4 regions of the Mesorhizobium sp. WSM4810 genome follow, and region 2 is predicted to be linked to each of the others. Evidence: predicted binding sites of a transcription regulator. Region 2 holds the regulator's gene; each other region holds the start of a gene.

Region 1 (5,992 bases), on a different contig from region 2:
CCTTCTCGAGCTTCTTGCGCTCGTCGAGCAGCGCCTCGACGCGCGCCGGCACGTCGGCCGGCGAAATCTTCAGCGCCGCCGCTGCCGCCTTCAGCCGCTTGTCCTGCTCGTCGAGATACTTTCTGGCCGCCTCGCCGGTCAGCGCCTCGATGCGGCGCATGCCGGCGGCGACGGCGCTGTCCGACACGATGCGCACCAGACCGATATCGCCGGTCGCCCTGACATGCGTGCCGCCGCATAGCTCGACCGAATAGGGCCGGTTGGCCCTGGCGCCATGCAAGCCCGTGCCCATCGAAACGACGCGCACTTCATCGCCATACTTTTCGCCGAACAGCGCCATGGCGCCTTCGGCAATGGCATCGTCAACCGACATCAGCCGCGTGGTGACCGGGCTGTTCTGGACGACGATCTCGTTCGCCATCCGCTCGACCTCTTCGAGTTCGTCAGGCGAGATCGGCTTGTTGTGCGAGATGTCGAAGCGCAGACGCTCGGGCGCGACCAGTGAGCCCTTCTGCGCGACATGGGTACCGAGCACCTCGCGCAGCGCTTCGTGGATCAGATGCGTCGCGGAATGGTTCGCGCGCAGCCTGGAGCGGCGCGCATGGTCGACCTGCAGCTCTACGGTCGCGCCCGTGTCGACGGTGCCGTCGGCCACCTTGCCGAGATGCACGAAAAGCCCGTCGGCCTTCTTCTGCGTATCGGAGATCTCGATTGAGAACCCTTCGCCTGAAATGACGCCGGTATCGCCCACCTGGCCGCCGGATTCGCCATAGAACGGCGTCTGGTTGACGACCACGGCAACCGCCTCGCCGTTGGCGGCGCTGTCGACGATCTTGCCGTCCCTGACCAGCGCCTGGATAAGGCCTTCCGCCTGCTCGGTCTCGTAGCCGAGGAACTCGGTGGCGCCATGCATCTCGCGCACCGGGAACCACACTGTTTCGGTCGCGGCCTCGCCGGAACCAGCCCAGCTCTTGCGCGCCTCCGCCTTCTGCTGCTCCATCGCATTGGTGAAGCCGGCAAGATCGACCGAGATGTTGCGCTGACGCAGCGCGTCCTGCGTCAGATCGAGCGGAAAGCCATAGGTGTCGTAGAGCTTGAAGGCGGTCTCGCCATCCAGCATGTCGCCGGCACCCAGCTTTTCCGTCGCTTCCGAAAGCAGGCCCAAGCCGCGCACAAGCGTCTTGCGGAAACGGGTTTCTTCAAGCTTCAGCGTCTCGGTGATCATCTGTTCGCCACGCACCAGTTCCGGATAGGCCTGGCCCATCTCGCGCACCAGCGCCGGTACCAGCCGCCACATCAGCGGATCATGGGCGCCCAGAAGCTGCGCATGGCGCATGGCGCGGCGCATGATGCGACGCAGCACGTAGCCGCGGCCCTCATTGGACGGCAGCACCCCGTCGGCCACCAAAAAGCAGGACGAACGCAAATGGTCGGCGATGACGCGGAACGATCCGACGGTGTCGGCATCCGGACCGCGGCCGAGCGCGGATGACGCAGCCTCGATCAGGTGACGGAACAGGTCGGTCTCGAAGACGCTCTCGACCCCTTGCAGAATGGAGGCCATGCGCTCCAGGCCCATGCCAGTGTCGATCGACGGGCGCGGCAGGTCGATGCGCTCGTCCTTCGTCACCTGTTCGTACTGCATGAACACCAGGTTCCAAAATTCGAGGAAACGGTCGCCATCCTCCTCGGGGCTGCCGGGAGGGCCGCCCCAGATGTGCTCGCCACGGTCGATGAAGATCTCCGAGCACGGACCGCAAGGTCCGGTGTCGCCCATCGCCCAGAAATTGTCCGAGGTCGGAATGCGGATGATGCGATCGTCGGAAAAGCCGGCGATCTTCTTCCAGTAGCCGGCAGCCTCGTCGTCGGTGTGATAAACCGTGACCAGCAGCTTGTCCTTCTTCAGCCCGAACTCCCTGGTGATCAGGTTCCAGGCAAGCTCGATGGCGCGCTCCTTGAAATAGTCGCCGAACGAGAAATTGCCGAGCATCTCGAAGAAGGTCAGGTGGCGCGCGGTGTAGCCGACATTGTCGAGGTCGTTGTGCTTGCCGCCGGCGCGAACACTCTTCTGAGCTGTCGTGGCACGCGAATAGGGTCGCTTTTCCAGGCCGGTGAAAACGTTCTTGAACTGCACCATGCCGGCATTGGTGAACATCAGTGTCGGGTCGTTGCGCGGCACCAGCGGGCTCGACGCGACGACCTCGTGACCCTCCTTGCGGAAATAGTCGAGGAATGTCGACCGGATCTCATTCACGCCACTCATGAATAACACTGCCTTTTAGCTTTAGAGAGAGCCGTCGGCCCGGCCGACGGCAAATGGACATGGCCTTTTAGCCGCCGCGTTGCACCCTGTCCAGAAACACGGTATTGGGCCAATTTGCGGGGCTTGCCGGTCATCTCGTTGCCGGCTTGCCGGTCATCTCGGCGCCACCGCTGAAACGCAAACCGCCGGCGCTAGGCCGGCGGTTCGAACGCAACAATACAGAACTCGATTACACAGGCTGGAGGTGATGTGCGGGAATCATGGCCAAACTCCGGCCATTGCCGAAGCCTACATGGCGCCAGCTTCGTCCTCGAAACCGTCGTCTCCGCCTTCGGAACCACCATTCTCGAGGAACTTCTCCGCAATCAGCCCGGCATTCTGCCGTAGTGCCAATTCGATCTCGCGCGCCGTGTCGGGATTGTCGCGCAGGAACAGTTTTGCATTCTCGCGGCCCTGGCCGAGACGCTGCGAATTGTAGGAGAACCAGGCGCCCGACTTTTCGACCACGCCGGCCTTGACGCCGAGGTCGACCAGCTCGCCGGTCTTGGACACGCCCTCGCCATACATGATATCGAACTCGACCACCTTGAAGGGCGGCGCCAGCTTGTTCTTGACCACCTTGACGCGGGTCTGGTTGCCGACGACCTCGTCGCGGTCCTTGACCGAGCCGATGCGGCGAATGTCGAGGCGTACCGAAGCATAGAATTTCAGCGCGTTGCCGCCGGTCGTGGTCTCGGGCGAACCGAACATGACGCCGATCTTCATGCGGATCTGGTTGATGAAGATGACCATGGTGTTGGAGCGCGAGATCGAGGCGGTCAGCTTGCGCAGCGCCTGGCTCATCAGGCGGGCCTGCAGGCCGGGCAGCGAATCGCCCATCTCGCCTTCGATTTCGGCGCGCGGCGTCAGCGCCGCGACCGAATCGACCACCAGAACGTCGATGGCGCCGGAACGCACCAGCGTGTCGCAGATCTCCAGCGCCTGCTCGCCGGTATCGGGCTGCGAGATTAAGAGGTTTTCGAGATCGACGCCGAGCTTGCGGGCATAGACCGGGTCGAGCGCGTGCTCGGCATCGACGAAGGCGCAGATGCCGCCCTTCTTCTGGGCCTCCGCCACAGTGTGCAGCGCCAGCGTCGTCTTGCCCGAGCTTTCCGGCCCGTAGATCTCGATGATACGGCCGCGCGGCAGGCCGCCGACGCCGAGCGCGATGTCGAGGCCAAGCGAACCGGTCGGCACCGTTTCGATCTCGACGACCTGCTCGTTTGCGCCGAGCCGCATGATCGAGCCCTTGCCGAAGGCACGCTCGATTTGCGACAGCGCCGCATCCAGAGCCTTTGATTTGTCCACCGTTTTGTCCTCTACAAGCCGCAAAGAATTCTGAGCCATGATACATCACCCCTTGGTCGTCAATGAAGGCCGGACAATCCGTAATCCTTACTAATTTGTACCTTTTTTGTTCTCGTCTGGCAAGGGGAGACAAACGATTGAAAAACCAACAGTATCCGGATTTGTTCTTTTTTTGTTTCGCGTTTTCACCCCAGGATGTATCCCGCTTCACCCGCAGGATTCTGCTGGGCATCTTCCGAATCGCGCTTCGGGTTGCCGGGTTCCGCCGGACAACCTAGTCTCCATCCGGGCAACAAGGTCATCTCACTGGGCATGATGAAGTCGCCGACGATCCTGGCAGTGGGCGGCGTCTATATCGAGCGGCGCGGCCGGCTTGCCGGCGCCTTTGTGCCGGCGGCGTCAAATCCCGGCATGATGCGCGAGGAGGTTGGCGGCGCCGTCTTCAATGCGCTGCGCTGCGCCGTGCGCCGCGGCGTCTCCGGCTCGCTGCTTTCGGTTCGCGGCGGCGATGTTCTGGCCGATACGGTCGCGCGCGCCGTCGCTGCGGCCGGCATTGCCGATCTGTCCGTGGTGTTCCTCGATCGCACGACGCCGAGCAACACGACGATATTCGACGGCGACGGCGCGCTGATCGTCGGTCTTGCCGACATAGCGCTCTACGACCTGGCGCTTGCCAAGCAGATCCGCCGTGCCAAGGTGCGCGAGGCAATCAGCACCGCCGATGCGGTTCTGTGCGACGCCAACCTGCCGTCGACGGCGCTCGAGCGGCTGGTGACGCTTGCAGCCGGCAAGCCGGTGTTTGCACTTGCCGTTTCGCCCAGCAAGGCGGCGCGGCTGACGCTGGTGCTGGAGTTTCTGGCGATGACCTTCATGACCCGGCACGAGGCCGGCGCGCTTACCGGCGCCGACGTCGATGCTGACGAGCGTGGCATTGTCGACGGCTTAAGACGCGCCGGCCTGAAAAGCGGCGTGGTCACCGCTGGCGACGGTCCAGTGCTCGGTTTCGACGAAACCGACGCCTTCTCGATCCTGCCGCCGAAAAAAGTCACGGACGGCGCCGCCGATGCGCTGGCGGGCGCAACGGTCGCCGCCCTGCTGCGCGGCCTGACGCTGCGCGCAGCGCTGCGCGACGGCGTTGCCGCGGCAATGCTCGCGATCGAAAGTGCCGGGCTTGTGCCGGGCTTAACGGCGGCAGACTTTGCCGACGCGCTGGCCCTTGTGCCCGAGCCGCAGGAATTGGCATGAGGTGACGACCAGCAGCTACTTGCCGGCCCGCAGCCCCGCCTCATAGGCCCGCCGCGCCCAGACCGCCATCTCATCCGGATCGTCGAAGGCGCTGTCGGGAACGCTCCAATACGGCATCGACACCAGCTTGCCGTGCCGCGACCCGGTATAGGTCCATTGCCGGCAGCCGGCCGCCTCGAATTCGGGCGCGCTTTCCGCGTCGGCCTTCAGCATCAATTCGCCACGCACCACGATGGCGACGATAACGCCATCAAAATAGATGCCCTTGCCACCGAACATCTTGCGAATGCTGACCGGGCCGAGGGCTTCGAAAAGTTCGGCAATGCGTTCATTGTCCATGCCGCAATCATGTCATCCGGATTTCCCCTTGTCATCGCCGCAACCGGCACCATCCTGACAAGTTGAAAACCAATTTCGTCCGAGTTTTTCATGCCGCTTCTGCTCAAAGGGTCCTGCCGGTGCAATGCTGTCCGCTTCGAGGTGGAAAGCCACACGCCGGTGCCTTTCATGCTGTGCTACTGCTCGATCTGCCGCAAGCAGCAGGGCGGTGGTGGCTTTGCCATCAATCTCGGCGCCGATTACGAGACGCTGAAAATCAAGGGCAAGCGCAATCTTGGCGCCTACCAGGCCGAGATCGAGGATGATGAGCATCCGCAGTGCGAGATCTCGTCAGGCGAGCGGAACTTCTGCAGGAAATGCGGATCGGCACTGTGGCTCTACGACCGGACCTGGCCGGAACTGGTCCACCCCTTCGCCTCGGCGATCGACACCGACCTGCCGAAACCGCCTGAAAAGGTGCACCTCATGCTGAAATACAGGGCGAACTGGGTCGAGCCCGAAATCGGCAAGGACGACAAGGTCTTCGACGTCTATCCCGAGGAATCGATCGCAGACTGGCACAAGCGAACGGGAATGTGGGTGGATTAGGTCCCTTCTCCCCGTTCGCATAGGCTAAGCCCCCTCACCCGGATTGCCAACCGAATTGCGAAGGGCAATTCGGGGCAATCCGACCTCTCCCCGAGGGGAGAGGAGGTGGCCAGCGTTGATGCAAGCCTCTTCTCCCCAGCGGGGAGAAGGTGGCCCGAAGGGCCGGATGAGGGGGACACGGGGGCGAAGGAAGATCAGGCCGATGCGCGC
Region 2 (5,992 bases):
TCGGCCGCCCTCACCCATCTTGGCGCGGAAGGCGAAGCCAATATGGTCGATGTCGGCGACAAGGCGGAGACGACGCGCACGGCGATCGCCGAAGGTCTTGTCTCGATGCGGCCCGAAACGCTGAAAATGATTCTGGACGGCGATGCCAGGAAAGGCGACGTGCTGGGCACGGCGCGCATCGCCGGCATCATGGCGGCCAAGAGGACGCATGAGCTGATCCCGCTCTGCCACCCGCTGCTGTTGACCAAGATATCGGTAGATATCGAACCGGACGCGAAGCTGCCCGGTCTGAAGGTCACGGCGCTGGCCCGCGTCACCGGCAAGACCGGCGTCGAGATGGAAGCGCTGACTGCCGTCTCGGTCGCCTGCCTGACCATCTATGATATGGCCAAGGCGGTCGACCGCGGCATGGCGATCTCCAACATCAGGCTGATGGAAAAGACCGGCGGCAAATCCGGCGACTACAAGGCGGACGCCCAGGGGGCAGGCCGATAATGGCGCTGCTTGCGGTCGCCCAGGCGCTCGAGCACCTGCTTGAGGACGCTGCGCCCTTGCAGGCTGAAAGCGTCGCCCTGATGGACGCCGCCGACCGCGTGCTGGCGGAGCCGCTCATCGCGCTCCGCACCCAGCCGCCATTCAACGCGTCGGCCATGGACGGCTATGCCGTGCGGGCCGACGATGTCGCCTCCGTGCCCGCGAGACTTTCGGTGATCGGCATGGCGCCGGCCGGACGCGGCTTTGCCGGGACAGTCGGCCCGGCGCAGGCCGTGCGCATCTTCACCGGCGCGCCGCTTCCCGCTGGCGCCGACACCATCGTCATCCAGGAGAATGTCCGCGACCTCGGCGGCGGCATCGTCGAAGTGACCGCGCCGACGGTTGAAGGCCGCAACATCCGCCGCCTCGGGCTCGATTTCTCGCAGGGCGACGCGCTGCTGGAGAAAGGCCGCCTGCTTGATCCGGCGGCATTGTCGCTGGCGGCATCGGCCAACCACCAACAGGTCAGCGTGGTGAAACGGCCGCTGGTCGCCATCATCGCCACCGGCGACGAATTGCTGCCGCCGGGCAGCGACCTTGGCCCCGACCAGATCATCTCCTCCAATGCCTATGGCGTCGCCGCCGCGGCCCGCTCGGTCGGCGCCTGCGCACTCGATCTCGGCATCGCCCCCGACCGCAAGGAGGCGATCGCCGCGCTGGTGAAAAAAGCCGTCGCCGCAGGCGCGGACGTCATCGTTACGCTGGGCGGCGCCTCGGTCGGCGACCACGACCTCGTCCATGACGTGCTGACCGGTGAAGGCATGGCGCTCGATTTCTGGAAAATCGCCATGCGGCCCGGCAAGCCACTGATGTTCGGGCGGCTGGGCGACATCCGCTGCATCGGCCTGCCCGGCAATCCGGTGGCCAGCCTGGTCTGCACGCAGCTCTTTCTGAAGCCGCTGCTGGCGCGGCTCGGCGGCCGCGCTTTCCGCCAGGACATGCGTCAGGCGCGGCTTGGCGCCGCCATGCCGGCCAACGATCTCAGACAGGACTATGTACGCGCGGTGGTGAAGGAAGAAGCCGGCACGCTTGAGGCAACGCCGTTCAGTATCCAGGATTCCTCGATGCTCAGAATGCTGGCCGACGCCAACGGACTGGTCGTGCGCGAGCCATTCGCTCCCGCGGCCGCAGCGGGCGCCGCCTGCAGCGTGCTGATGCTACGCTGAACAAAGCGTCAACACATTCATTAAACTTTAAATGGTTGCGGAACACAAATGGAACAGATAGTGTTTGTTCTGGGTTTGTTTTTCTGATTCTGTTGGGGGTCGCGATGCTGACACGCAAACAACATGAACTGCTGATGTTCATCCACGAGCGGCTGAAGGAAAGCGGCATTCCGCCCTCGTTCGATGAGATGAAGGAAGCGCTCGACCTCGCCTCCAAATCGGGGATCCACCGGCTGATCACGGCGCTGGAGGAACGCGGTTTCATTCGCCGCCTGCCCAACCGCGCCCGCGCGCTGGAGGTGCTGCGCCTGCCCGATTCGATCGCGCCGGGCCTCAATGCGGCGCGCAAATTCTCGCCGAGCGTCATTCAAGGCAGCCTTGGGCAAGGCGGCCTTGGACAGGGCGGCCTCGGACGGCAGATCAAGCCGGCGCCTTCGCGCATGCGTGCGGCCGGCAATGACGACGACGTCGTTGCCACCGTCTCCATACCGGTGATGGGCCGCATCGCTGCCGGTGTGCCGATCGACGCCATCCAGCACCAGACGCATTCGATCTCGGTGCCACCGGACATGATCACCGGCGGCACGCACTACGCGCTGGAGGTCAAGGGTGATTCGATGATCGAGGCCGGCATCTTCGACGGCGACACGGTCATCATCCGCAACGCCGACACCGCCCAGCCTGGCGAGATCATTGTCGCTCTGGTCGACGAGGAGGAAGCGACGCTGAAGCGATTCCGCCGCAAAGGTGCCTCGATCGCACTGGAAGCCGCCAATCCGGCCTACGAGACGCGCATCTTCGGGCCGGACCGGGTCAAGGTGCAGGGCAAGCTCGTCGGACTGATCCGGCGTTACTGAACGGCAGGCTTCTTGGGTTTCTCGGCCCTGAGGTATGGCGGCAGGCCCCTCGCCTCGCGCGAAAACCGCCGCTGCTCATGCCAGGGCCTGTATGGCTGTCTGACGGCAAAACGGATTTCTGCGCGCGTCGTCGCCGATAGCGGATCGAAGAAGACGGCGGCACTGCCCATGCGAGCGAGCTGCCGTTTGGTGACGACGAGAACCAGCGGGTTGCGGCAGGGTTTGTAATAGGCTGTGGCATCGTCGATGACGATCAAATCCGCAAAGGCACAGGCCGGCCGCGCGGTTTTGCGGTTGTCGGCGAGCGCAATGAGCGCGCCGGACGGATGCCGGGCCAAGCACAGGCCGGCAGTGCAGGTGAAAGGCGCTCCCGGTGGCAGGTCGGCCGGGTCGGCGATGTCGAACCGCACATCTCCTTTTTCGAATGTCTCCGGCTCGACGATCGTTGTTGAAACCAGCGCATGTTTCCAGTTGTCGGTGGTGAATTCGTTCGAACGCATCCGGTTGACGGCAAGTTCGCCGCCGCCGATCGGCAGCGCCACCAGATGCGCATCCTCCGAGATCAGCACGTCGGGGGTGCGCGTCTCGGAAATCGTCAGCAGGCCGGCGAGCGCAAAGGGAAGTGCCGCAAGTCGCAGCCATGTCGTCGCCATCGTGGCGATGACCAGGGCGACCGTCACCAGCAGAACCGATTGCAACGAAATCAGGCCGACTGCATCGACCGGCGAACGCTCCGAGATCCATCCCGAAATTGCAATCATCGCCGTCAGGCCCTTGCCCATCATGTAGAGGAAAGGGCCGTCGAGGCCGAAAGGCATTGCCAAGGCGCTGAGGACGGCCAGGAACATGACGATCGTGACGATCGGCATGACGGCCAGATTGGCGAACAGGCTGAGCGGCGAGACGCGCTGGAAGTGCCAGATGGCGAAGAGCGCGGTGGCGCTGCCGGCAATGATGGACGTCATTGCGATGGTGCCTGCCCCGGCGACGAGCTTGCGCGTGACGAAAGCGACCGGTGACCGTCGCTGTCGCGGCGCCTTGGCCTTGTCGGCACGATAGTCGGACCAACCGGCATAGGCGCCCACGAGAGCCGCAGTCGCGGCGAACGACATCTGGAAGCTTGCGCCGACCACCTCGTGCGGCGACACGACGATAACGGCGATGGCCGAAATCGCCAGGTTGCGCATGGTGAGTGCCGCCCGGTCGAACAGCACGGCGACAAGCATTACCGCCAGCATGATGAAGCTGCGTTCAGCCGCGACCACGATACCGGAAAAGATCAGATAGGCAGCGATGGAGACGAGTGCGGCAGCAGCCGCATATTTCTTGACCGGCCGGCGCGACGAAAAGTCGGGAAACAGCGCAAAGGCGCCGCGCAGCAATCCCATGACGGTGCCGGCGACAAGCGCCATGTGCAGGCCGGAAATGGAGATGATGTGGTAGATGCCGGTGCGCCGCATCGATTCGTTTATCTCTTCGGGGATGCCGGCACGCACGCCGACGATCAGCGCAGCGGCAATCTCCCCCTCGGCACCACCGATGCTGTCCCTGATATGGTCGGCGATGGTTTCGCGCGCCTTCTCGATCGACGAAGAAAGGCGTGCGGTTAACGGTGCATCTTCGGAGACGACGATCTTTGGACTGCCGAGGAAAAAGCCACTGGCACCGATACCGGCGAAATAGCTGTCAAAGGAAAAGTCAAAGCTGTCCGGTCTGACCGGGCCAGTCGGAGGCAGAAGCCTCACATAGCCGGTTGCCACCGAGCCTGCGGTCATCTCAGCGGGAATCTTGCGTGCCGACACCCTGACACGTTCGGGTGCATAACGCAGTGTCGGCCGGGCGGTCGACATCACATCGATGGTCAGCCTGATCCGGCCGTTCGCCATTTGGTCGAGCCTGACGACACGGCCGGTCAGCCGGGTCTGGATTTCCGAACCGAGCATCTTCGTTCCGGCGCGCCAGGTTTCAACCTTGGCGGCGAGCACACCAAGCGCGCACAGCAACGCTGCCATGAAGCACAGGTGCGTTTTGCGGCGTGAGCGCGTGACGGCCGCACACAATGCCGTAAGGACCACGACGGCGATGGGCTGGGCAAAGTCCGGTTCGACGGCAAGCGAAAAATAGACGATCACCCCGCATGCCAGGAAAACCGGCACCAGCAGGAAGGCGACGCCCCGGTCGAGTTCCAGGCCGGCTGCCGCGGCCACGCTGTTGCGGACACCGGATGGTGAAAGATGGCTGAGCTGTCGGCGAAAACGAATGACAGGGCCGGGTGCTGAAGCCGGTATCGGCGCCGGGCGATCCGGCGAAAGAGGTTGGATGCTCAGCGGCGACGCAGGCAGCGAAACGGGTAGCGACTCAGTGTGAGGAACGTCGGCAAACAGCGATCGTTCGCTGACGCTTGCGGTCGCGCCCTCGCTGTCGTCCACGCCGCGGCCTGGTCCAGCCATAGGGTTCGCCCCTTGCGCCCTCGACCTCCTATGCTACATGAACGCGCGACGCGCGAAAGTCCGCGCACCACATCCGTTTTCTGCGCTTGCCCAGGAGTTCCATGTCCGACAAGGTCGTCACCCGTTTTGCCCCTTCGCCCACCGGATTCCTGCATATTGGCGGGGCGCGCACGGCGCTGTTCAATTGGCTGTATGCGAAACACACTGGCGGCAAGATGCTGCTGCGCATCGAGGACACCGATCGCGAGCGTTCGACCGATGCGGCAACCGCTGCCATCCTCGATGGGCTCTCCTGGCTCGGCCTCACCTGGGACGGCGAACCGGTATCCCAGTTCGAGCGCGCGCCGCGCCACCGCGCGGTTGCCGAGGAGCTGGTGCGCCTCGGCAAAGCCTATTACTGCTATGCGACGCCGGCCGAGCTGGAGGCGATGCGCGAGAGTGCGCGGGCCAAGGGCTTGCCTCCCCGCTATGACGGCCGCTGGCGCGACCGCGACCCGTCAGAGGCACCGGTTGGCGCCAGGGGCGCGATCCGCATCAAGGCGCCGGCCGAAGGCGAGACGGTGGTACATGACCGCGTGCAGGGCGGAGTCCGCTTCCCCAACAAGGACCTCGACGATTTCATCATCCTGCGCTCGGACGGCAACCCGACCTATATGCATGCCGTCGTCGTCGACGACCACGACATGGGCATCACCCACATCATCCGCGGCGACGACCATCTGACCAATGCCGCCCGCCAAATGGTGATCTATCGAGCCTTGGGCTGGGAGGTGCCGTCAATGGCGCATATCCCGCTGATCCATGGCGCCGACGGCGCCAAGCTGTCGAAGCGGCACGGCGCCCTCGGCGTTGAAGCCTATCGCGCCATGGGCTATCTGCCCGAGGCACTGCTCAACTACCTGGCGCGGCTCGGCTGGAGCCACGGCGACGACGAGGTCATATCGATCACCGACATGATTGCGTGGTTCGACATCGGCGATGTCAA
Region 3 (5,992 bases), on a different contig from region 2:
TCTCGAAGACGGCCAGGTTCTGACCGGACGCGGCGAGGTGCATTTCGGCTGGGTGCTCGAGGGCCGCGCGATCCAGGACGTATGGATCTTGCCCGCGCGGGACAGTGGCGCACAGAACTCGCTCGGCAAATGGACCTTTTATGGCACGACACTGCGCGTCTATGACCCCGGTGCCGACGCCTGGCATATTTTCTGGAGCGATCCGCGCACCCAGTATTACAGCCGCCAGCTCGGCCGCGCCGAGGGCGACACCATCGTCCAGCAAGGCGCCGACGGCACCGGCGCCTCGGTGCGCTGGAGCTTTTCTCGGATCACCGAAAATTCGTTCCGCTGGCTGGGCGAACGCTCGCAGGACGATGGCGCGACCTGGCGGCTCGAAGTCGAGTTCCTGGCGCGGCGCGTCGCCAGCGCCTGACCTGCACGGTTCCCCCTGACGCCGCTTTGCTCTACCAATGCTGGGGTCTCGGGCACCGCCCGGCGGGGAGGGTCAGAGATGCCGAGCTTCGACAGCCTGTTCAACGCCTTCGTCACCATTCTGGTGACCATCGACCCGCCTGGCCTGGCGCCGCTCTTCCTCGCCGTGACGCGCGGCATGAACCGCGAGGAGCGTAACCAGGTTTCCGTGCGTGCCTCGATCATCGCTTTCCTGGTGATGGCGGTGTTTGCAATCGCCGGCGCATCGATCCTGTCGGTGTTCGGCATCACGCTGCCGGCGTTCCGCGTCGCCGGCGGGTTCCTGCTGTTCTTCATCGCCTTCGAAATGGCGTTCGAGCGCCGTCAGGACCGCAAGGAGAAGATCGGCGACGTCGCCATCACCAAGGACATGATCCACAACATCGCCGCCTTTCCGCTGGCGATCCCGCTGATCGCCGGTCCGGGGGCGATTTCAGCGACAGTCCTGCTGTCCGGCTCGTTACCAGGTTTGGGCGCGCAGGCAGCCCTTGTCGGCATCATCGCGATCTGCCTTGTCCTCACCTACCTGGTGTTCGTGCTGGCCGAGCGCATCGACCGTATCCTCGGCCAGACCGGCCGCTCGATCCTAACCCGGCTACTCGGCGTCATCCTGGCGGCGCTTGCCGTGCAGTTTGTCGCCGACGGCGTCAAGGCGTTGATGGCAGCATGAAAATGAAAGCGGCCTCGCGCTTGATTGCCGAGGCCGTCATTTACGTTGTCCATCTCGCGCAACGAACCGCCACTGGCGGGCGCTATCCTACTTCGCCGTCGTATCAATAACTTCGAAGTCGTGGGTGATCTCGGCGGTCTTGGCCATCATTGCCGAGGCCGAGCAGTATTTTTCGATCGAAAGATCGATTGCCCGCCTGACCTTGTCATGCGAAAGCGCGCGGCCCTCGACGATGAAATGCATATGGATGCGGGTGAACACCCGCGGCTCCTTCTCCGCCCGGTCGGCATCGAGTTCGACCACGCAGTCCTCGACCGCCTCGCGGCCCTTTTCAAGGATGTGGACGACATCATAGGCCGAGCAGCCGCCAGTGCCGAGCAGCACCAGTTCCATAGGGCTCGGCCCCGGCGTCTTGCCATCCGGTCCGAACGCGGTTCCCAGCACCACCTTGTGACCGCTGCCGGACTCGCCGACGAAAGTGCGCTCCTCGACCCATTTGACCCGTGCTTTCACCTGATACGTCCTTTCACCGCACACCGCTCAAACGCACAACGTCCCGAAAATCCAAGATAGATTTTCGGGACGCCAATGCGTGGCCTCAAATAGCTGGCCGTCAGCTCGCGCAGAGCCGCTCGCTCCAAGCGATCAGAACGGAATTTCGTCGTCGAGTTCGCGCGACGAACCGCCGCCACCCTTGTTGCCGCCGCCGCGATTGAGACTCTCGCCCGGGCCGGACTGGCCGAAATCGGAACCGCGGCTGCTGCCGCCACCGGCATAGCTGCCGACCTGACCGCCCTCGCCCTGCCCGCGTGCGTCGAGCATCTGCAGTTCGCCACGGAATTTTTGCAGCACGATTTCGGTCGTGTAGCGATCATTGCCGGTCTGGTCCTGCCATTTGCGCGTCTGCAACTGGCCCTCGACATAAACCTTCGCACCCTTCTTCAGATATTGCTCGGCGACCTTGGCGAGCTGATCGTTGAAGATCACGACATTGTGCCACTCGGTCTTTTCCTTGCGCTCGCCGGAAGTCTTGTCGCGCCAGCTTTCCGACGTGGCGACGCGGATGTTGACGACCGGCTCACCCGAATTCAAACGGCGGATTTCCGGGTCCGCCCCGAGATTGCCCACCAGAATGACCTTGTTGACGCTACCCGCCATGATACTTCTCCGCGCTCATCCGAAACAAATTTTCTCGCTCCCACCTTATAGACTGCGGACATTCCCCGCCTGCCGTGGCTGGCTTTTCCCACAAGGTTTTTGTTCTCTTTTCGTTCTATAACCATCAATCCGTATTGTCAAGGAATGTCAGCAATCGACGGGTTCCGCCGTGCCGTTCCATATGGGCGCGAAAAGACTGCTTGCCAAATCAATAAGCGTAGACTTATGCTTCCGCCATGATCGAAGCCGAGATTTTTCGAGCGCTTGCCGACCCGACGCGCCGCGCCGTCTACGAACGGCTCGCCGCCGGCGAGATGACGGTGTCGGAACTGCGCAGCGGCATGAGCGTGTCGCAACCGGCCGTGTCGCAGCATCTTGCAGTGCTGCGCGGCGCCGGCCTGGTGGCCGAGCGGCGAGCCGGCCGCAACGCCTATTATCGCGCCGATCCGCAAGGGCTTGACCCTCTGCTCGGCTGGATCGAGCGTTACCGTGCGTTCTGGCCCGAGCGTATCGAACGGCTCAAGGCGGTTTTGAAGGATATGGACCAATGACGGCAAAACAGCATTCCGACATGGCGGCAGATTCAATCGAGTTCGAGTGCGAGCTTCCAGATCCGCCGGAAAAAGTGTGGCGGGCGCTGACTGTGCCGGACCTGCTCGCGGCCTGGATGATGCCGAACGACATCAAGCCGGAGATCGGCGGCCGCTTTGCCTTTGCCAAGGCGGATGCACCGATCGAGTGCGAAATCCTCGACGCCGAGCCCGAACGCCTGCTGCGTTATTCCTGGCGGGAGCGGCCGGCGCCTGGCGATACAGCGGATCCGCTCACCAGCCCGCTGGACAGTATCGTCACCTTCACGCTCGACCGCACTGTGTCGGGCGGCACCCATCTGCGCATCGTCCACAACGGATTTGCGCGAGTAGCCACGCCTGCGATTGCCGGCGCCGGTTGCCGGGTTTCGCTCAACGCACACAGCCCAAGACAGACCATAGCCGCAAACACGCCTCGCCTCGTCCTGCGCGCGGCCTGAGCAGCACAACGGAGAAAAGCGATGAGCGGTTTTGCCAATCTGGTGCCGATGGTGATCGAGCAGTCGAGCCGCGGCGAACGCGCCTTCGACATTTTTTCGCGGCTGCTGCGCGAGCGCATCGTCTTCATCAACGGTCCGATCGACGACAATGTGTCGGCGCTGGTCTGTGCCCAGCTCCTGTCGCTGGAATCCGACAATCCCGATAAGGAGATTTCCCTCTACATCAATTCGCCGGGCGGCGTGGTGACCAGCGGTTTCGCCATCTACGACACGATGCAGTATATAAGCAGTCCGGTATCGACCGTCTGCATGGGCTTTGCCGCCTCGATGGCCTCCTTCCTGCTGATGGCCGGCACCCCGGGGCGACGCATCGCGCTGCCCAACGCCAGCATCCTGCTGCACCAGCCGTCAGGCGGTTTCCAGGGCCAGGCCTCCGACATCCAGCGCCACGCCGAAGGCATCCTCAGGACCAAGCGGCGCATGACCGAGCTTTACGCGCACCACTGTGGTCGCACGTTCGAAGAAGTCGAACGCACGCTCGACCGCGATCATTTCATGACCGCCGCGGGGGCAAAGACATGGGGCCTTGTCGACCATGTTTTTGACACGCGTAAGAGAGCGGCGTGAAAGGGTAGCCGGCTCATAAGCAACGTCGGTCAGCCGTTCGGCTAGTTTGATCGCCACCGGTCTGGCTTCGGCCAGAGTGCGGCGATACAGTCCGCCGATGTCTGAGATCTCACGCATTTGCTCGCACCGGCTGATTGTCGGTATCGCCGTCGCGGCGATGACCTCCGGCGCGGCGTTCGCCGAAGACAGTTCACCGCCTTCGCAGAACGGCACGCTGCCCGGTGTGACCAACGACTATCGCATCGCCAAGCCGGCTGCCGAACCCGACGAGGCCGTGCCCAGCAACGGCCAGTTCAAGATCGGCGATACCGATGTCAGGATTTCCGGCAGCATAATTTTCGATGTCGGCGCGGGCTCGATGAAGGCCCCCGGTGATAGGACACCTCCATCGGCCTCCATCGCTGCCACAATCTCAAGGCACTCGTGCGCCTGCGGCTCTGAAACGAACAGCCCCGCCGCTGCTTCCGCAAACGGTCGGGGCTTTTTTTGGATCTGAAATCCAAACTCGCCGGGAGTACACTGCCGGCTTTTGATTTCGGATGCTTCGCGGCATTCAGCCGACGATCCGACTAGTAGTCTCTGATTTTAATGGGATCGGCAGGTCACGGTTTGTCGGGCGGCGCAAAACGCCTAGCCCTGGCACTTATGCCTGCCGCGGCTCCAGCGACACGTGGAGCCTCAAGGGACTGTCCGGTGGAGTCATTCCTCTGCTCTCCTTTTCTGTCCATTGCGACTGGTGTCGTCCGAAGCGCATATCGCAAAGCCTGCGGCGTCTCGCAGGCCGCCTTGGGGCGGCGAGGCCATCGAAAGACGGTCGGCTTCGGTGACGTTCGGAGTCTGCCCCCCTGAGCCCGAGACGTCAACAGTTGGATAGCCGATTTACCAAAAACGTGATCGCTTGTGTGGCGAATCCGAAAGTTGCATCCGTTTTGAGCAGCGCGACGTCGGCTGTGGATTACATGAACGCATTTGTCAGGAGCGTGTTCGGCCTTTGTTCTTTCCGCTTGCTCGCCCGCGCGAAAGACGGTTAAAGGCTTGGTCGAGAGTTCTCTCGAAACGGTGGCGAAATTACCTACATAGGGGATGGCCGGGACAACCCGCCATCCCACGAGATTCCAGATCTGAGGCGGCGACCGGCGATGGCCGACCATAAATATCTTTCCATTCGCGGGGCGCGCGAACACAATCTGAAGAATGTCGATCTCGACCTGCCGCGTGACAGCCTGATCGTCATGACCGGGCTGTCGGGGTCAGGCAAGTCGTCGCTCGCCTTCGACACCATCTATGCCGAGGGCCAGCGCCGCTACGTCGAGAGCCTGTCGGCCTATGCGCGGCAGTTCCTCGAAATGATGCAGAAGCCTGATGTCGACCAGATCGACGGCTTGTCGCCGGCCATCTCCATCGAGCAGAAGACCACGTCGAAGAACCCGCGCTCGACGGTTGGCACCGTCACCGAGATCTACGACTACATGCGGCTGCTGTTCGCGCGCGTCGGCATCCCCTATTCGCCGGCCACCGGCCTGCCGATCGAGAGCCAGACGGTGTCGCAGATGGTCGACCGCGTGCTGGCGGTCGAGGAAGGCACGCGTCTGTTCATCCTGGCGCCGATGGTGCGAGGCCGCAAAGGCGAATACCGCAAGGAACTGCTGGAGCTGCAGAAAAAGGGTTTTCAGCGCGTCAAGGTCGACGGTGTCTTTTACGAAATCGCCGACGTGCCGGCGCTGGACAAGAAGTACAAGCATGACCTCGACGTCGTCGTCGACCGCATCGTCGTGCGCGGCGATCTGGCGACGCGGCTTGCCGATTCCATCGAGACCGCGCTGAAGCTCGCCGACGGGCTGGCGGTGGCCGAATTCGCCGACCGGCCGCTCGACGCCAGCCAGACCGGCGAGGATTCGGTCAACAAATCGAAGAATGAGACGCATGAGCGCATCCTGTTCTCCGAAAAATTCGCCTGCCCGGTGTCAGGCTTCACCATTCCCGAGATCGAGCCCAGGCTGTTTTCCTTCAACAACCCGTTCGGCGCCTGCCCGACCTGCGACGGCCTCGGCAGC
Region 4 (5,992 bases), on a different contig from region 2:
TGCGGATAGGCGAGAACGTCGGGCGTGCCATCGCAAAAAACCAGGCGGCAGCCGGGATGATAGGAAAGACCTTCCACCTTGGCCTGCTGCCAGGCGCGCACGACGCCGGCCACCGTGTTGTGGTCGGCAAGCCCGATCGACGAAAAGCCGAGGAACTTTGCCGCAACCACCAGCTCCTCCGGTTTCGAGGCGCCGCGCAGGAACGAGAAATTCGACTGGATGCCGAATTCGGCGTAGGGGACGGCCGCTAGCGCGTTCATGCGAAGACCCCATGCATGAACCAGCGCGGCGCCGCCTGCGAGGCGCCGTAGAGACCCTGGCGATAAAGCCAGTAACGGCGGCCGTCGCTATCCTCGATGCGGAAATAATCCCGGGTCGCTTCCTGCCCCGCTGCCTCCCGCCACCATTCCGGGGCGATGCGTTCCGGCCCTTCGGCGCGCGCCACCCGGTAGAGCGCGCGCCGCCAGCGGAAGTTCATCGGCGGTCCTTCTGGCATTTCGGTGGCCGGCACCTCGATCGGCTCGGGCGAACGGAACAGCCGGATCGGCCGTTCTGGCCGCAAGACAGGCCTGGTGTCTTGTATCTTGTCCGGCTGCTTCGGCGCAGAGAGCCTTTGCGGCGCCTCCGCATAGGGATGCGTGGCGACGGCGCGCTCGGGCAGATGACTCTCGACGGCAACCGGTTTCAAAACCGCGCTGTCGCCGAGCCGGGCGCGGATGCGGTCGGCGAAAAGGGCGATGTCGGCGCCGTCATCGCGCGTCTCGCCGGTCAGATCCGCCTGCTGCATGTCGAAGGCCGCGGCCGACAGCACCGAGAGGCGCACGAGATCGAAGCCATAGCCGGCATCGATGTCCTGTTCGAGCGCGGCAAGCCTTTCGTGGAACAATTTCTGGATCAGCAGCGGCTCGCGCAACGGCCGCGAGGTGCCGACGGCGATGCGGCTGACGGCACCGTCGACGCGGAAAAGCAGCAGCGCCAGCCTTCTTGCGCCCTCGCCGCGGCGCTCGAGGTCCGCTTTCAATGTCGTCGCCAGCATTTTCACCAGCCGCTCTATTTCGTCGGTCAGCATGATCGGTTCTGCGAGATGGCGTTCGACCGAAAGCGGCGCCACCGGCAGGCGCGGCGACACCGCCTCGTCGAGGCGGCCGAGCGCCTGGTCGAGACGCAAAAGCAGCGATCTGCCGAAGCGGCGGGCGAGCGGCGCGCGCGGTGCTGCCATGACGGCGCCCGCCGTGCGCAGGCCGACGCTTTCCAGGCTGGCGCGGATCTCAGGCTCGATGCGCAGCGCCGCCAGCGGCAAGGGTGCGAGAAGCGCTTCCTCCTCGCCACCGGGGACGATGCGGTCACCAGAAAACCGCGCTGCCGCCCAGGCTGCACCTGGTGTGGCGGCAAGGCCGGCGCGGACATCGAAACCCTGATGGAAAAAGCGCGACAGGATGTCGTCCAGCATCGCCCGTTCGCCGCCGAAAAGATGGGTGCAGCCGGTGACGTCGAGGAACAGGCCGTCGGCTGCGTCGATCGCCACCAGCGGGGTGTAGCGGTCGCACCAGTCGGCGAGGCTTTCGAGCAGGCGGCGGTCGGCCTCGGGATCGGCTTCCACGACGTCGATCGACGGATGCATGGCGCGCGCGTCGGCTATGCCCATGCCGCGCTTCAGGTGAAGCGCCTCAGCCCGCTCGTCGAGGGCGGCGATGCGCTGCGCGTTCGCCTGGCGATGGCTGATCACCAGCGGCAGGTGATCCGACGGCCGCGAACGCCAGGACCGTCCCAGACGCTGGCGCAGGATCCTTTCCGCGGCGAGATGCGGAAACCACAGGGACAGGATTCGCTGCCGGTTCTTGCCGTCCTTCCCTGGTCCTTCTTTCCTCGAAACTGCATTCATCGGGGTTCCACTCCAGTGTGAATTGTCCTGGCAAGGCGGTGCGGCTCTTGCCGATGCTGACGGTGAAGGCGGGGCGGCCGATCGAGCCGGCGAGCGGCCCGGCGATCGTCTGGCGCGGTGCCGACGGCGCCGCCGACAGGACGAGGCGGACGGGCGCCGCCGTCGGCTCGGGTTCGCCGGCCTGGCGCAGCAGGAACACCGGCCGGCCGGCGCTCTGCGCCCGGGCGTGCAGCCGCCGCGTCGCGGTGAGGTCCAGCCGCTGCGGACTGCCGCGGATTTCGAGGATGACGGCGGCGAGCGCCGTCATCCGGACGGCCTCCTCGGCGGTCCACAGCGCGTCGAGGAGCCTTGGCGCCTCGGAAAACAGCAATTGCTCCGGCTCGATGCCGAAAAGGCGATGAAGCCCTGTGGCATAGGGGAAGCCGGCCTCGCGGAAGATTTCCGCGGTGCCGATCCACAGGACCGGCAGTCGCGGCCCCTTTTTGAGGATCAGGCCGACGAGCGACAGGGCGAAGCCGGCGACGGCTCCGGCATCGCGGGTCGCGGCGCCATGGATCTCGCTCAGCGCCGCCTTCGGCAGGCCGCCGCCGAGCGCAGTATCGAGACCTTCGGCGCCGGTGCGCAGAAACGCATCGGGCGGCGCCACGGCGAGGCCGCGGCGGACAATTGTCAGATTTTTGGGCGGGATGTCCGCTGTTGGATCTTGGGGCGTGACATCAGCTGTTGGATTCCGGGGCGCATCAACGGGAGCGCCGGCCGGCGCCTGCAGGCGCTCGGGCAGCGTTCCCTCGATCTTCGCGATCTGGCGGCGCAGGGCAAAAACAGTCTCCCGCGCCACGGCGCTTGTCGCCATGACGGTCAGCTTCCACTCACAATTGTTCCTGTTATGTTCTAATAGATTCCAGAGGGCGGCCGAAGAGTCAAGCGGAGTCATGGGCGCAGTCATGGGGAATTAATTCCTGCCGTACGTGGACGGCTACCCGGCCATTTGCCGAGTCCGGCGCGAAAGCCTATATGCCGGGATCAGAAGGACAACGCATGGCCCGCATCTACAAAACCCGTACCTGGCACGACGAGCTTTCGCCGTCGATGGAGGAAATGGAGTTCCTGGCGCTAGAAGCTTACGCCCATCTGCCGGAGGAGTTTCGCAAGCTGACCGGCGAGATCGTCATCCAGATCGCCGAATTCCCGACCGACGAGATCATGGACGATTTGTCGCTGGAAACGCCTTTCGACCTGCTCGGCCTGTTCGAGGGGCGCGGCATCGCCGAGCGCTGGAATCCGCAGACCGGCGAGGGGCCGAACCGCGTCACGCTCTACCGCCGCGCCATCCTCGACTACTGGGCCGAGAACGAGGAGACGCTGGGCGACATCGTCACCCATGTGCTGATCCACGAGATCGGCCACCATTTCGGCCTGTCGGACGATGATATGGAGCGGATCGAAGAGGCAGCCGAGTAAAGGGATCGACGTCTCATTCCTTCGCGGCCCCCCTCTGTCCTGCCGGACATCTCCCCCTCAAGGGGGGAGACTGGCAGCTTTGGCCCGCACCGCACACGCTGCAACTCTGAAGATTGGCGAAAGCCGATGCGACATCCGATCTCCCCCCTTGAGGGGGAGATGTCCGGCAGGACAGAGGGGGGTGCTGGCCCGCCGACATCTGGAAGATGTTTATGCTCGATGCGATGTCACCAATCGCTGAGCTTGGTGCCAGGGCCGTATTCCTGGCCCTCGACATCCTTCACCACGGCCTGGCCGCAGCGCATGACCTTGGTCTGCTTGTCGTAGGAATAGGTTGGCGAGCCGAACAGGTGCCAGCCCTTGTTCAGCGCCGCCGTCACCTTGTGGCAGAAGCTGGAATCGTCCGGGCCGGACAGAAAGCGGTAGAGTTTCATTTTTCATTCCTGTGGTGGGTTGCGATCATGTCCCGCTGGCGCTGGCGGCCGCCTTCGCCAGCAGTTTCTCGGCCTGCGCCAGATGCAGCCGCTCGAGCATTTTTCCGTTCAGCGCAATGACTTGCCTGCCGGCATTTTCGGCAAGCGCGAAGGCCTCCTTGACCGCACGCGCCTCGGCCACGCCTTCGGCAGATGGTGCAAAGGCGCGGTTTGCGGCATCGATCTGGGCCGGGTGAATCAGCGATTTGCCGTCGAACCCCATGGCGGCTGCTTCCGTGCATTCGCGCGCAAAAGCGTCCAGATCACGAAAATCGTTGAAGACACCGTCAAGCAGGTCGAGGCCACCGGCGCGTGCTGCGAGCACCATCTGCATCAGCCATGGCGTGAGATAGCGCCGGTCGGGCGTAGCGAGAATGCCGGTGTCCTTGACCAGGTCGTTCGTTCCGGCAACGAAACAGACCAGCCGCGAGGCCGGATCGCGGCCAAGCTCGGCAATCGGGCCGATGTTGAGCAGCGCCTTGGGCGTCTCGATCATCGCCCACAGCTTCACCGCGTCGGGTGAAAAATTGTCGTCGAGGACGTCGCCGGCTTCCAGGACGTCGCGCGGCGTGTCGACCTTGGGCAGCAGGATGGCGTCGGGCTCGCAGCTTGCCGCCGCCAGCAAGTCCTTGGCGCCCCATTCGCTGGAGAGCGAGTTGATGCGCACGATCATTTCGCAGCGCAGGTTTGCGCGGTGAGCGAAAATATCAGCCAGTTTTTCGCGCGCAAAAACCTTGTCGGCCGGGGCGACGGCATCTTCGAGATCGATGATCACGGCATCGCAGGCCAGCGACGAGATCTTGGCCAGCGCCTTGTCGTTCGAGGCCGGGACGTAAAGCACCGAGCGGCGCGGGCGGCAGGTTTCAGTCATGCCTGATCTATGCCGCCTGGAGGCGATCGAAGCAAGCACACAGGGCAATCGCTTCGGGCAGTCATAGCTTGCATTGGATGCAAGCCAATCATCGAAGTTGGCGCCGCCCCTCATCGCCCTGCCGGGCACTTCTCCCCGTATAGGGACGGGGAGAAGTGGGTGGCGCAGCCTCGACGCCATTCTTGCAACGCTGGTGATTGGCGAAACCGGCGATGAGAGCACCCTCTCCCCGTCACTATACGGGGAGAGGATGCCGGCAGGCAGGTGAGGGGCAGCGCAAGAGCCCGGAAAGGGGTGACGGGGCGGATTCAAAGCTGAAGTGATTCCTGACCCTGCACAAAAACTGCACAACATTGCGGAAAATCTCCTCGGACCCGCCTCGCTGCCTGCATTTCGGCCGGCGAAAAGGGCGCATGCAAGAGCGCGAAAAGCCCCGTTGGTTCCTGCCCCTCCGCGATGACGGTTGCTGGCTCATCGATCCGCCGCGTTCGGCGACTCTCTTTCCCTTCATCCGCAAATCTCCGCCCCCCGGCCGGATCAAAGCCGCTGAGAAAACCCGATCATGACATCGCTGCTTACCGCCGCGCCGGGCACTTGCGCGCGCTTCGGCGTTGCCGTCCTGCTTGCCGCGCTGGCCGATTTCTTCTTCTATGGGCAGCCGGTCGGCATCACGCTCTTCCTGTTCGGCATGACGCTGGCCGCCGCGGCCGCGGCGCTCCAGCCGTCGGCGCTCGGCGCCGGCCGGGCCTGGTTCAAACCCGTTGGCCTGCTTGTCGGGCTACTGCCGTTCCTTGAAAATGTCAGCGCGCTGTCCGTCGCGATCGGGCTTGCGGCGCTGGCCGTCTTTACGCTTTCGCTGGTCGGGCGGCTGCGGCGCGGATTTGGCCGCATTGCCGGCCAGGTCGCGCTGTTCCTGCTCGCAGCGCCGTTTCGGTTCGTCCACGATTTCGTCCGCTGGCGCAAGGCGGCGCAGCGGCTTGGCCGGCGGCGCATCGGCTTTGCGGCGATCGCCGTCTGGATCATGCCGCTGACCCTGGGCGCAGTTTTTCTGGCGCTGTTCGGCGCCGCCAATCCGGTTATCGAGAACTGGCTGTCGCTGATCGATCTCCACGCACTGCTCGACCTCATCCAGCTGCCGCGGCTGGCCTTCTGGCTGCTCGTGCTTGCCGGCGTCTGGGCTTTTTTGCGGCCGCGCCTGCCGCGCTTCTTGCGCCGCATTGCGCATCGGGGGACACCTGTCCCTGTCAGCGGGGTGACGACAACGACAAAACCCGCCAGGGCGATCGAGGACATCATCTTCGGCAA

Evidence for each region. The regulator LexA, encoded in region 2, represses DNA repair genes until DNA is damaged. The targets are predictions, from matches to a motif close to TGTTCNNNNTGTGTTCNG.
Region 1: the regulator LexA is predicted to act here: its motif matches at 3,773-3,790, upstream of recA (recombinase RecA).
Region 3: the regulator LexA is predicted to act here: its motif matches at 2,382-2,399, upstream of AC0L3O_RS15495 (single-stranded DNA-binding protein).
Region 4: the regulator LexA is predicted to act here: its motif matches at 2,759-2,776, upstream of AC0L3O_RS11975 (ImuA family protein).

Annotation. Positions count from the first base shown of each region.
Region 1 covers NZ_JBVVQV010000003.1:140,045-146,036, forward strand. The annotation lists gene alaS (alanine--tRNA ligase) at 1-2,263, opposite strand, end outside; gene recA (recombinase RecA) at 2,552-3,649, opposite strand; gene AC0L3O_RS05830 (PfkB family carbohydrate kinase) at 3,923-4,855, shown strand; gene AC0L3O_RS05835 (TfoX/Sxy family protein) at 4,871-5,194, opposite strand; gene AC0L3O_RS05840 (GFA family protein) at 5,285-5,782, shown strand; gene sufA (Fe-S cluster assembly scaffold SufA) at 5,977-5,992, opposite strand, start outside.
Region 2 covers NZ_JBVVQV010000017.1:137,932-143,923, forward strand. The annotation lists gene moaC (cyclic pyranopterin monophosphate synthase MoaC) at 1-495, shown strand, start outside; gene AC0L3O_RS23225 (molybdopterin molybdotransferase MoeA) at 495-1,700, shown strand; gene lexA (transcriptional repressor LexA) at 1,805-2,557, shown strand; gene AC0L3O_RS23235 (ComEC/Rec2 family competence protein) at 2,551-5,007, opposite strand; gene gltX (glutamate--tRNA ligase) at 5,109-5,992, shown strand, end outside.
Region 3 covers NZ_JBVVQV010000009.1:71,780-77,771, forward strand. The annotation lists gene AC0L3O_RS15480 (hypothetical protein) at 1-415, shown strand, start outside; gene AC0L3O_RS15485 (MarC family protein) at 494-1,123, shown strand; gene AC0L3O_RS15490 (OsmC family protein) at 1,211-1,636, opposite strand; gene AC0L3O_RS15495 (single-stranded DNA-binding protein) at 1,769-2,281, opposite strand; gene AC0L3O_RS15500 (ArsR/SmtB family transcription factor) at 2,518-2,832, shown strand; gene AC0L3O_RS15505 (SRPBCC family protein) at 2,829-3,311, shown strand; gene AC0L3O_RS15510 (ATP-dependent Clp protease proteolytic subunit) at 3,333-3,938, shown strand; gene AC0L3O_RS15515 (hypothetical protein) at 3,985-4,434, shown strand; gene uvrA (excinuclease ABC subunit UvrA) at 5,078-5,992, shown strand, end outside.
Region 4 covers NZ_JBVVQV010000006.1:220,362-226,353, forward strand. The annotation lists gene AC0L3O_RS11965 (error-prone DNA polymerase) at 1-260, opposite strand, end outside; gene AC0L3O_RS11970 (DUF6504 family protein) at 257-1,726, opposite strand; gene AC0L3O_RS11975 (ImuA family protein) at 1,668-2,735, opposite strand; gene AC0L3O_RS11980 (metallopeptidase family protein) at 2,921-3,343, shown strand; gene AC0L3O_RS11985 (DUF1737 domain-containing protein) at 3,571-3,777, opposite strand; gene AC0L3O_RS11990 (HpcH/HpaI aldolase/citrate lyase family protein) at 3,803-4,687, opposite strand; gene AC0L3O_RS11995 (DUF4153 domain-containing protein) at 5,250-5,992, shown strand, end outside.